Regions from separate parts of the Sphaerotilus microaerophilus genome, predicted to be linked through region 2. Evidence: riboswitches for the same ligand, from Rfam matches in the RefSeq annotation. Region 2 holds a riboswitch; the other holds the start of a gene.

Region 1 (5,814 bases), 1.0 Mb from region 2:
CACGTGCTGCTGCGGCGCTGATCACCGCGGGCTGGCGCGCACAGCCAGCAGCCGCTCGGCCACCTCGGCAAACCCGCGGCCCCGCTCGGCCGCGGTGACCCAGGCGGGCAGCACCGCGAGCTGCGGTACGAAGCGCGCGATGTTGGCCACGCCGACACTGGCGCCCACGCGCTCGAACATCAGCTGGTCATTGGTCGAATCGCCCACGTAGAGCCACTCGGTGGCATCGAAGCCCCGGCCCAGGGCGCGCTGCACCGCCCAGTGCGCGCCACTCCACTTGCTGTGCTCGCCGATCCAGCCGTTGACGTGGATGGAGCTCACCGTCGCGGTCAGCCCGTGGCGGCGCATGCAGGCCAGCGTGGCGGCAATGCCAGCCGCGTCGAGGCCGGCGTGTTCGCTGTGGTCGACCGCGATGTCGGTCAGGCGCCCGGGGCTGTCGGTGGCCAGGGTGGCACCCGGGACCGTGGCCAGGATCTCGGCGGCGCAGGCCTGCAGGCGCTGCCAGCGCGCCGCACGCTCGGGTGGCTCGACAGTGAACTCGCGCAGCACGCCGCCGCCCTGCGTGCGCTGCAGCAGCACGCCGCCGTTCTCGGCCACCACGGCGCGCACCGGCCAGTCGGTCACACAGGGCTCGCTCCAGCCGGCCGGGCGGCCGGTGGTGGCGATCACCGGCACGCCCGCCTCGCTCAGGCGGTGCAGCGCCGCCAGCGCCGCCGGTTCGATCGCCCCTTCGCAGGTCAGCGTGTCGTCGATGTCGGTGAGCACGCCGCGCAGGCCACGCAGTGCCTCGTCGCGGGCATGGGCCCAGGGCTGGAAGCGAGGCATCGCGGCAGGCACGGACAGCGGAGCAGGCATTGATGAAAGTGTCGCACGCATGGACGACACCAGCCGCGACGCCGCCGCGTCCCGGTTGCGGCTTGACTTCAGTCAAGGGCAGCGCCCGGGAGCAGGTCCACCATGGACGGTTTCATCCTGCCGTCACAACCGCGCACCATGGCCAAGGACAACCCCACCGCAACGCCCTCGCCCGCACCGGCCAAGCCCAAGGCCTCGTCCCGCCGGTCGGCCCCCCGCCGCGCCAGGACCGTCGCCGCTGGCGACACGCCACCCTCGCTCGCCCCGGCGGCGCTGGAGGAGAACCGCGTCGAACGCGCCCTGGAGCGTGCCCACGCAGTGCAGGAGATGGCCCTGTCCGACGCGCTCGGGGCCGCCCATGCCAACGACCCGGCCCAGCTGGTCGGCGCCGTGACCCCGCTGCTCGAAGGAGCCTCGCCCGACGACCTGAAGGCCCTGCGCCGGCTGCTGGCCCAGCAGGTCGCGCGCCATGCCGACCGCAGCCCCGACGCGGACATCGCGCTCGCCCCTGGCTGGCGCGAGGGCGGCTACCCGTACAAGAACCTGCTGTCGCGGCGCAGCTACGAGCACCAGAAGTACCGCCTGCAGGTCGAGCTGCTCAAGCTGCAGGCCTGGGTGAAGGAGACCGGCGCGCGCGTCGTCATCCTGTTCGAGGGCCGCGACGCCGCCGGGAAGGGCGGCACCATCAAGCGCTTCATGGAGCACCTCAACCCGCGTGGCGCGCGTGTGGTGGCGCTGGAGAAGCCCAGCGAGGTCGAGCGCGGCCAGTGGTACTTCCAGCGCTACATCGAGCACCTGCCCACGCGCGGCGAGATCGTCATGTTCGACCGCAGCTGGTACAACCGCGCCGGCGTCGAGCGGGTGATGGGCTTCTGCAGCGAGCACGAGTACGACGAGTTCCTGCGCCAGTGCCCGGAGTTCGAGCGCCAGCTGGTTCGCTCGGGCATCCACCTGTTCAAGTTCTGGTTCTCGGTCAGCCGCGACCAGCAGCGCCGCCGCTTCAAGGAGCGCAAGCTGCACCCGCTCAAGCAGTGGAAGCTCAGCCCGGTGGACTTGGCCAGCCTGGACAAGTGGGACGACTACACCCGCGCCAAGGAGGCCATGTTCCTGCACACCGACACCTCGGATGCGCCCTGGACGGTGATCAAGTCGGACTGCAAGAAGCGCGCGCGCCTGAACGCCATGCGCTACCTGCTGCATCGCCTGCCGTATGGCAAGAAGGACCTGCCGGCCATCGGCTCGGTGGATCCGCTCATCGTCGGCCGCCCGGCCCTGGTGTCCAGCGCCTACGACGACCAGCTGGCACAGACCCCGTCGAGCTGAACCGTCCCGCGTGAAGGCCGGCGGGCGGGCGAATTGCACGCTGCCGCCAGGGCTTGGCTACCGCACGCCCCCGAACCCGGGGGCGGCGTGGCTAGAATCGCGCCCTGTTTTCCATGTTCCGAGGAGCGTTGCAAGGCCGGAGGTGATGCTTCACCCTCGGACCCCAGGCTCGGAACCCTTCCCCAAGGCAACGGCGCTCACCCGCTCGCACTCCCGGCGAGTCCCCAGGGTGAGTGGCATCCAGCCAGCCGGCGCTTGCGTCCGGCGGGCACAGCCTCTCCCCCTGATTCGACTCGGCCGGCGCGGCGGACTCAACCGGAGTTACGCAATGAACGCTGTGGTCAAGCCCCTGAACGATCAGGATTACATCGTCGCCGATCTGTCGCTGGCCGACTGGGGTCGCAAGGAACTGAACATCGCCGAGAGCGAGATGCCCGCGCTGATGGCCATCCGCCGCGAATTTGCCGCGACACAGCCGCTCAAGGGCGCGCGCATCACCGGCTCCCTGCACATGACCATCCAGACCGGCGTGCTGGTCGAGACGCTGCAGGCCCTGGGCGCCGAGGTGCGCTGGGCCTCCTGCAACATCTTCTCGACGCAGGACCACGCCGCCGCGGCGCTGGTGGCCGCCGGCACCCCGGTGTTCGCCTACAAGGGCGAGACCCTGGTGGACTACTGGGACTACACCCACCGCATCTTCGACTTCGGCCCGGCCGGCAGCGACGGTGAAGGCCCGAACATGATCCTGGACGACGGCGGCGACGCGACGCTGCTGATGCACCTGGGCAAGAAGGCCGAGAAGGACCTGTCGGTGCTGGACAAGCCGGGCAGCGAGGAAGAGCGCATCCTGTTTGCCGCCATCAAGGCCAAGCTGGCCGTGGACGGCAGCTGGTACAGCCGCAAGAGCGCCCAGATCCTGGGCGTGACGGAAGAGACCACCACCGGCGTGCATCGCCTGAACGAGATGAGCGCCAAGGGCCAGCTCATGTTCCGCGCCATCAACGTCAACGACTCCGTCACCAAGAGCAAGTTCGACAACCTCTACGGCTGCCGCGAGTCGCTGGTGGACGGCATCAAGCGCGCCACCGACGTGATGATCGCCGGCAAGATCGCCGTCGTGGCCGGCTATGGCGACGTGGGCAAGGGCAGCGCCCAGGCCCTGCGCGCGCTGAGCGCCCAGGTGTGGGTGACCGAGATCGACCCCATCAACGCCCTGCAGGCCGCGATGGAAGGCTACCGCGTGGTGACGATGGACTGGGCCGCCGACAAGGCCGACATCTTCGTGACCACCACCGGCAACCGCGACGTGATCACCTACGAGCACATGGCGGCGATGAAGAACAACGCCATCGTCTGCAACATCGGCCACTTCGACAACGAGATCCAGGTCGCGAAGCTGGAAGAGCACTGCCAGTGGGAGGAGATCAAGCCGCAGGTCGACCACGTGATCTTCAAGGACGGCAAGCGCATCATCCTGCTGGCCAAGGGCCGCCTGGTGAACCTGGGTTGCGGCACCGGCCACCCCAGCTACGTGATGAGCTCCAGCTTTGCCAACCAGACGCTGGCACAGATCGAGCTGTACGCGCACTGCGACGGCTACGACGTGGGCAAGGTCTACGTGCTGCCCAAGCACCTGGACGAGAAGGTGGCCCGCCTGCAGCTGACCACGCTGAACGCCCAGCTGACCACGCTGACCGACGAGCAGGCCGCCTACATCGGCGTGCCGGTGCAGGGCCCGTACAAGCCCGACACCTACCGCTACTGAGCAACGAGAGACAGGACACGCCATGCGCATCGATCAGCTGATCCTCCAACGGGGCCTGGTGCCGACACGCTCCGCGGCCCAACGGCTGATCGAACGCCGTGCCGTGCGCTGGCTCGGCCCCAAGGGCTGGACCGTGCCGACCAAGGCCGGCGAGGACGTGCCCGAGGGTGCCCAGGTCGAGATCACCGACGACGCGGAGCTGCGCTTCGTGTCGCGCGGCGGCCTCAAGCTCGAAGGCGCGCTGGCCCACTGCGGCCTGGCCGTGCAGGGGCGCACCTGCCTCGACGTGGGCCAGAGTACCGGCGGCTTCACCGACCTGCTGCTGCAGCAGGGTGCGGTCAAGGTGGTGGGCCTGGACGTGGGCCGCGACCAGCTCGCCGCCAAACTGCGCGCCGATGAGCGCGTGGTGGCCTACGAGGGCATCAACGCCCGCGACGTGAGCGGCTCGGCCTTCGCGCAGGACTGGCCTGCGGCCAGCTTCGGCTTCATCACCGCCGACGTGTCCTTCATTTCGCTGACCCACGTGCTGCCCACGCTGTTCACCTACCTGGCGCGCGACGGCGACCTGCTGGTGCTGGTCAAGCCGCAGTTCGAGCTGCAGCCCGAGCAGATCGGCAAGGGCGGCATCGTGCGCAACAAGGCGCTGTTCACCGACGTGGAAACGCGCGTGCGCCAGTGCTGCCGCGACCACGGCATCAAGGTGCATGCCTACTTCCAGAGCCCCATCACCGGCGGCAACGGCAACACCGAGTTCTTCCTCTGGGCCCGCCACCTCGCGCCCACCGACAAGCCGATCGCCAAGTCCACGCCCAAGAAGGCGACGACCTGAGCCGATCGACCGGCCGCGTCGGACCGGCCTCCCCAGGATCTGCCATGACCTCTTCCCCCTCCTTTCCGCTGAGCCTGGAGTTCTTCCCGCCCAAGACGCCCGAGGGCACGGCCAAGCTGGCCATCGCCCGCCAGGAGCTGTATGCGCTGAACCCGCAGTTCTGCTCGGTCACCTACGGCGCTGGCGGCAGCACGCAGGACGGCACGCTGACCGCCGTGCAGGCCATCCTCGACGAAGGCCGCCAGGGCGCCTCGCACTTCACCTGCGTGGGCGCCACGCGCGAGTCGGTGCGCGAACGCCTGGCGCAGTTCCGCGCCATGGGCATGCGCCGCATCGTCGCGCTGCGCGGTGACCTGCCCAGCGGCTACGGCCAGGTGGGCGCCGGCGACAGTTTCCGCTACGCCAGCGACCTGGTGGCCTTCATCCGCGCCGAGACCGGCGACCACTTCCACATCGAGGTGGCCGCCTACCCGGAGATGCACCCGCAGGCCAAGTCGCCACAGGCCGACCTGCAGGCCTACGCCGCCAAGGCCCAGGCCGGCGCCGACTCGGCGATCACGCAGTTCTTCTTCAACGCCGACGCCTACTTCCGCTTCGTGGACGACAGCCGGGCGCTGGGCGTGGACATCCCGGTGGTGCCCGGCATCATGCCGATCACCAACTCCAGCGGCATCCTTCGCTTTGCCGACGGCTGCGGCGCCGAGGTCCCCCGCTGGGTGCGCCTGCGCCTGCAGAGCTTTGGCGACGACAGCGCCAGCATCCGCGCCTTCGGGCTGGACGTGGTCACCGCCCTGTGCGAGCGCCTGCGCAGCCAGGGCGTGCCGGGCCTGCACTTCTACACGATGAACACCAGCGCCACGGTGCTGGAGATCTGCCGGCGCCTGGGCCTGCCCGGCTGAACCTCAGCCGCCGTGCGTGCTACAACCCCGGGCATGCACGGCCTGCACCTCAGCGCAGAACTCCACGGCTGCCCCAGCGGCACCGCCGAACTGCCGCTGCTGACCGACCCGACGGCGCTGCAGGCGCTGTGCGAGCAGGCCAC
Region 2 (5,814 bases):
CGATGGGCACGATGATCCAACGCTACAAGCTGACCGAGGCGGATTTCCGCGGCACGCGCTTTGCCGACCACCCGACCGACCTGAAGGGCAACAACGACCTGCTGGTGCTCACGCGCCCGGACGTGATCGGCGAGATCCACGACCAGTACCTGGCCGCCGGCTCGGACCTGATCGAGACCAACACCTTCGGCGCCAACCGCGTGGCGCAGGAGGACTACGGCCTGGGCGACATCGCCTACGAGATGAACGTGGCCGCCGCCCGGCTGGCACGCGCCTGCTGCGACAAGTACTCGAGCGCCGACAAGCCGCGCTTCGTCGCCGGCGCCCTCGGCCCGACGCCGCGTACCGCCAGCATCAGCCCGGACGTGAACGACCCGGGGGCGCGCAACACGAGCTTCGACGAACTCAAGGCCGCCTACCTCGAACAGGCCCGGGGGCTGCTGGATGGCGGTGCCGACCTGTTCCTGATCGAAACCATCTTCGACACGCTCAACGCCAAGGCAGCGATCTTCGCGGTCGACGAGCTGATGGAGGAAACCGGCGAGCGCCTGCCGGTGATCATCTCCGGCACCGTCACCGACGCCTCGGGCCGCATCCTGTCAGGCCAGACGGTGGGCGCCTTCTGGCACAGCGTGCGGCACGCCCGGCCGCTGGCCATCGGCCTGAACTGCGCGCTGGGCGCCACGCTGATGCGCCCGTACATCGAGGAGCTGTCGAAGATCGCCGGTGACACCGCGGTCTCCTGCTACCCCAACGCCGGCCTGCCCAACCCGATGAGCGACACCGGCTTCGACGAGACGCCCGAGGTCACCGGCCGGCTGGTGGAGGAGTTCGCCCGCGACGGCTTCCTCAACATCGCCGGTGGCTGCTGCGGCACCACGCCGGACCACATCCGCGCGATCGCCGAGCGCGTGGGCCGTTACCGCCCGCGCTGCGTGCACACGCAGGCCTTGCAGACCTTCACCGGGCTGCTCGCCGCCTGAGTTCCACCAGCGTGATCTCGGTCAGCCCCATGGCGTGACGCTGCGGGGCCGTGAAGCGCTTGACCGCCACGCCCTTGAGCACCAGGTAGTCGCGCACCGCCGCGGCGCGGTCGGGGCCGATCCAGCCCGAGCCGCCGGCATCGATCGGGCCAGCCACGCGCACCGTCCAGTTCCCCTCACGGCGCAACGGCTCGACCAGCCGGTCCAGCACCGCCGCCAGCGCCGGCCTGACCGCGGCCCGACCGGGCTCAAAGCCGTGCGGCTGCGGCACGCTGATGCGCAGGAAGTCCGCCGCCGCGGTTTCGCCCATTTCCAGCTGCAGCGGGGTGCCGGCAAACTCGCGCGCCAGGCGACTGCGCAGACCATCCAGGCCGGGCTGGTCAGGGGCCGGCTCGGGCAGGGAGCCTGGCTTCGGCGGCGGGATGGCGGGCGTCGCCCCACCGCCTGACTTGGGCCCGCCGCCTGCGCAGCCACCCAGCAGCGCGGTGAGCGTCGCGCCGGTGGCCGCGGCGCCCCAGATCAGGCAGCGGCGCCGCGCTGCACCCGCCATGTGGTCATCGGTTGTTCGTGACATATTCACGGCCTATTGTCCCGTGCACGCTTCAGGTGCACAAGGCCGACCGGCCTGTCGACAGGGTCACAGCGCCAGCGCTGCAGCGAGCCAGGAGGGCCCATTACAATGCGCGCCTTCCCGAGGGGCGTTGCAACAGGGGGTGGCCAGGCCACCCGCTGCCAGGCTCGGGGCGGTGGGCCAGTCCGGCATCCGGAGCAGACCACCCTGCAACGACGCTCACCCTTGCCCGCCATGGGCATCACGGGTGGGCCGTGGTGTCGCGTGGCTGGCCCGAGTTGCAGCCCGGCCATGAACACCTCCCCCACCGCGTCCCCCTCCTCCCCCGCCGCCAGCGTGCCCCCGATGCGGCTGTCCGGCCTGGAACCGGTGTCGATCGGCGACGGATCGTTGTTCGTCAACGTCGGCGAGCGCACCAACGTCACCGGCAGCCGGGTGTTCGCCAGGATGATCCTGGCCGGCGAATACGAGAAGGCCCTGGCCGTGGCGCGCCAGCAGGTCGAGAACGGCGCCCAGGTCATCGACATCAACATGGACGAGGCCATGCTCGACAGTCAGGCGGCGATGGTGCGCTTCCTGAACCTGATCGCCGGCGAGCCCGAGATCGCGCGCGTGCCGATCATGATCGACTCGTCCAAGTGGGAGGTGATCGAGGCGGGCCTGAAGTGCATCCAGGGCAAGGGCATCGTCAACTCGATCTCGCTCAAGGAAGGCGAGGCCGAGTTCAAGCGCCAGGCCAAGCTGGTCCGGCGCTATGGCGCCGCCGCCGTGGTGATGGCCTTCGACGAGGCCGGCCAGGCCGACACCTTCCAGCGCAAGATCGACATCTGCGCACGGGCCTACAAGATCCTTGTGGACGAGGTCGACTTCCCGCCCGAAGACATCATCTTCGACCCGAACATCTTCGCCATCGCCACCGGCATCGAGGAGCACGACAACTACGCGGTCGACTTCATCAACGCCACGCGCTGGATCAAGCAGCACCTGCCGGGCGCGAAGGTCTCGGGCGGCGTGTCGAACGTGTCGTTCAGCTTCCGCGGCAACGAGCCGGTGCGCGAGGCCATCCACACCGTCTTCCTGTACCACGCCATCCAGGCGGGCATGGACATGGGCATCGTCAACGCCGGCATGGTGGGCGTCTATGACGACCTGGAGCCGGTGCTGCGCGAGCGCGTCGAGGACGTGGTGCTGAACAGGACGCCGTCCTACAAGGCCGGCGAGCCGCAACTCTCTGCGGGCGAGCGCCTGATCGAGATCGCCGAATCGGCCAAGGGCGCGGCCAAGGACGACAGCGCCAAGCTGGCCTGGCGCGGCACGGCCGAGGCACCCGTGAGCGTCGAGGACCGCCTGAGCCACGCGCTGGTGCACGGCATCACCGACTTCATCGAGCTCGACACCGAAGAAGCCTGGCAGGCGATTGCTGCCAAGGGCGGCCGCCCGCTGCACGTCATCGAAGGCCCGCTGATGGCGGGCATGAACATCGTCGGCGACCGCTTCGGTGCCGGCAAGATGTTCCTGCCCCAGGTGGTGAAGTCCGCCCGCGTCATGAAGCAGGCCGTGGCGCACCTGCTGCCCTACATCGAAGCCGAGAAGAAGGCGCTGGCTGACGCGGGCGGCGACGTGAAGCCCAAGGGCAAGATCGTCATCGCCACCGTGAAGGGCGACGTACACGACATCGGCAAGAACATCGTCACGGTGGTCCTGCAGTGCAACAACTTCGAGGTCGTCAACATGGGCGTGATGGTCCCGTGCCAGGACATCCTGAAGAAGGCCAAGGAAGAAGGCGCGGACATCATCGGCCTGTCGGGCCTGATCACGCCGAGCCTGGAAGAGATGCAGCACGTTGCTGCCGAAATGCAGCGCGACGAGTACTTCCGCAGCAAGGGCACGCCGCTGCTGATCGGTGGGGCCACGTGTTCACGCGTGCACACCGCTGTCAAGATCGCGCCGAACTACACGGGGCCGGTGGTCTACGTGCCCGACGCCAGCCGCTCGGTGGGCGTGTGCTCGGACCTGCTGAGTGATGAACGCGCCGCCAGGTACATCGCCGAGCTGAACGCCGACTACGAGCGCGTGCGCGAGCAGCACGCCAACAAGAAGGTCACGCCGCTGGTCACGCTGGCCCAGGCGCGCGCCAACAAGACGCCCGTCGACTGGGCCGCCTACACACCGCCCGCGCCCAAGTTCATCGGCCGGCGCGTGTTCCGCAACCAGAACCTGGCCGAGCTGGCCCAGTGCATCGACTGGGCGCCCTTCTTCCAGACCTGGGACCTGGCTGGCAAGTTTCCGGACATCCTCAAGGACAGCGTCGTCGGCGAGGAAGCCGTGCGCGTCTACAGCGACGGCAAGCGCCTGCTGCAGCGCCTGATCGAAGGCCGCTGGCTGCAGGCCAACGGGGTGATCGGCCTGTGGCCGGCCAACACGGTGGACGACGACGTGATCGAGGTCTACACCGACGAGTCGCGCAGCGAGGTGCTGCTGCGCTGGCAGCCGCTGCGCCTGCAGACCGAGCGACCGGTGATCGACGGCGTGCCGAGGCCGAACCGCTCGCTGGCCGACTTCATCGCGCCCAAGGGCACCAAAGCCGACTACATCGGCCTGTTCGCCGTCACCGCCGGCCTGAACATCGAGAAGAAGGAAGCGCAGTTCCTCGCCGACCACGACGACTACAGCGCCATCATGCTCAAGGCCCTGGCCGACCGCCTGGCCGAAGCCTTCGCCGAGCACCTGCACCAGCGCGTGCGCACCGAGCTGTGGGGCTACGCGCCGGACGAGGCGCTGAGCAACGACGAGTTGATCAAGGAGGCTTACCGCGGCATCCGCCCGGCACCGGGCTACCCGGCCTGCCCGGACCACAGCGTCAAGCGCGCGATGTTCGAGGTGCTCGACGCCGCCGAAATCGGCATGGGCCTGACCGAGAGCCTGGCCATGACCCCGGCCGCCTCCGTCAGCGGCTTCTACCTCGCCCACCCGGAGGCGGCGTACTTCAACGTCGGCCGGATCGGCGAGGACCAGCTGGCGGACTATGCGGCGCGGGCCGCGATGGACGAGGCCGCAGCCCGCCGGGCATTGGCGCCGCAGCTGGGCTGAACGCCCTGCCTTCCTTCCCCCTTTGAAAAAGGGGGACCGAGGGGGATTTGATCAGTGGGGAGGGTGGCAAATCCCCCCTGCCCCCTTTTTCAAGGGGGGGGAAAACCGGTCGGTCAAGCCAGGACGAGGTTATCTCGGTGGATCAGCTCGGGCTCGTTGGCGTACCCCAGCAGGCCCTCGATCTGCGAGGAGGGCTTGCGGGCGATGCGGCGGGTTTCGCTGGCCGTGTAGTTGGCCAGGCCGCGGGCCACTTCGATCCCGGCGGGTGAACGCACGGCGATCACGTCGCCGCGGGCGAATTCGCCCTGCACTTCGACCACGCCGATGGGCAACAGGCTCTTGCCCTCGTCGCGCAGCTTCACCACCGCGCCGTCGTCGATCACCACCGCACCGCGCATCTGCAGGTGGTCGGCCATCCACTGCTTGCGCGCCGCCACCTTGGCGGTGGTCGCCACCAGGAGCGTTCCGATGGATTCGCCCGCCACCAGGCGCAGCAGGGCGTCCTGCTCGCGGCCCCAGGCGATCACCGTGGAGGCGCCGCTGCCTGCTGCCCGCTTGGCGGCGAGGATCTTGGTGATCATCCCGCCTTTGCCGATCGAGCTGCCGGCCCCACCGGCCATCTGCTCCAGCTCGGGCGTGCCGGCCTGGGCCTCGTGGATGAACTGCGCGTCGGGGTCCTTGCGCGGATCGGCCGAATACAGGCCCTTCTGGTCGGTGAGGATCACCAGCACATCGGCCTCGACCAGGTTGGCCACCAGCGCGCCCAGGGTGTCGTTGTCGCCCACCTTGATCTCGTCGGTGACCACGGTGTCGTTCTCGTTGATCACCGGCACCACGCCCAGCTCCAGCAGGGTCAGCAGCGTGCTGCGGGCGTTCAGGTAGCGCTCGCGGTCGGCCAGATCGGCATGGGTGAGCAGCACCTGCGCGCTGCCCAGGCCCTGCTCGCGCAGGGACGTTTCGTAGATCTGCGCCAGGCCCATCTGGCCGACGGCGGCCGCCGCCTGCAACTCGTGCACTTCCTTCGGCCGGGTGGCCCAGCCCAGGCGCTTCATGCCCTCGGCGATCGCTCCCGACGACACCATCACCACCTCGCGGCCCTGGCGCACCAGCGCGGCCAGCTGCACGCACCAGGCGTTGATCGCCTCGGCGTCCAGGCCCCGGCCCTCGTTG

The links. A riboswitch is a leader RNA that binds a small molecule or an ion and turns the genes downstream of it on or off. The one in region 2 is predicted to bind S-adenosylhomocysteine.
Region 1: linked by a shared signal. The riboswitch ahead of ahcY (adenosylhomocysteinase) and the one ahead of metH (methionine synthase) in region 2 are both predicted to bind S-adenosylhomocysteine.

Annotation. Positions count from the first base shown of each region.
Region 1 is NZ_AP025730.1:564,288-570,101, reverse strand. It holds gene NGK70_RS02620 (hypothetical protein) at 1-21, shown strand, start outside; gene NGK70_RS02615 (HAD-IIB family hydrolase) at 22-825, opposite strand; gene ppk2 (polyphosphate kinase 2) at 994-2,178, shown strand; S-adenosyl-L-homocysteine riboswitch at 2,293-2,384, shown strand; gene ahcY (adenosylhomocysteinase) at 2,507-3,943, shown strand; gene NGK70_RS02600 (TlyA family RNA methyltransferase) at 3,966-4,772, shown strand; gene metF (methylenetetrahydrofolate reductase [NAD(P)H]) at 4,817-5,671, shown strand; gene speD (adenosylmethionine decarboxylase) at 5,705-5,814, shown strand, end outside.
Region 2 is NZ_AP025730.1:5,566,087-5,571,900, forward strand. It holds gene NGK70_RS24055 (homocysteine S-methyltransferase family protein) at 1-983, shown strand, start outside; gene NGK70_RS24060 (OmpA family protein) at 961-1,557, opposite strand; S-adenosyl-L-homocysteine riboswitch at 1,671-1,782, shown strand; gene metH (methionine synthase) at 1,846-4,644, shown strand; gene proB (glutamate 5-kinase) at 4,758-5,814, opposite strand, start outside.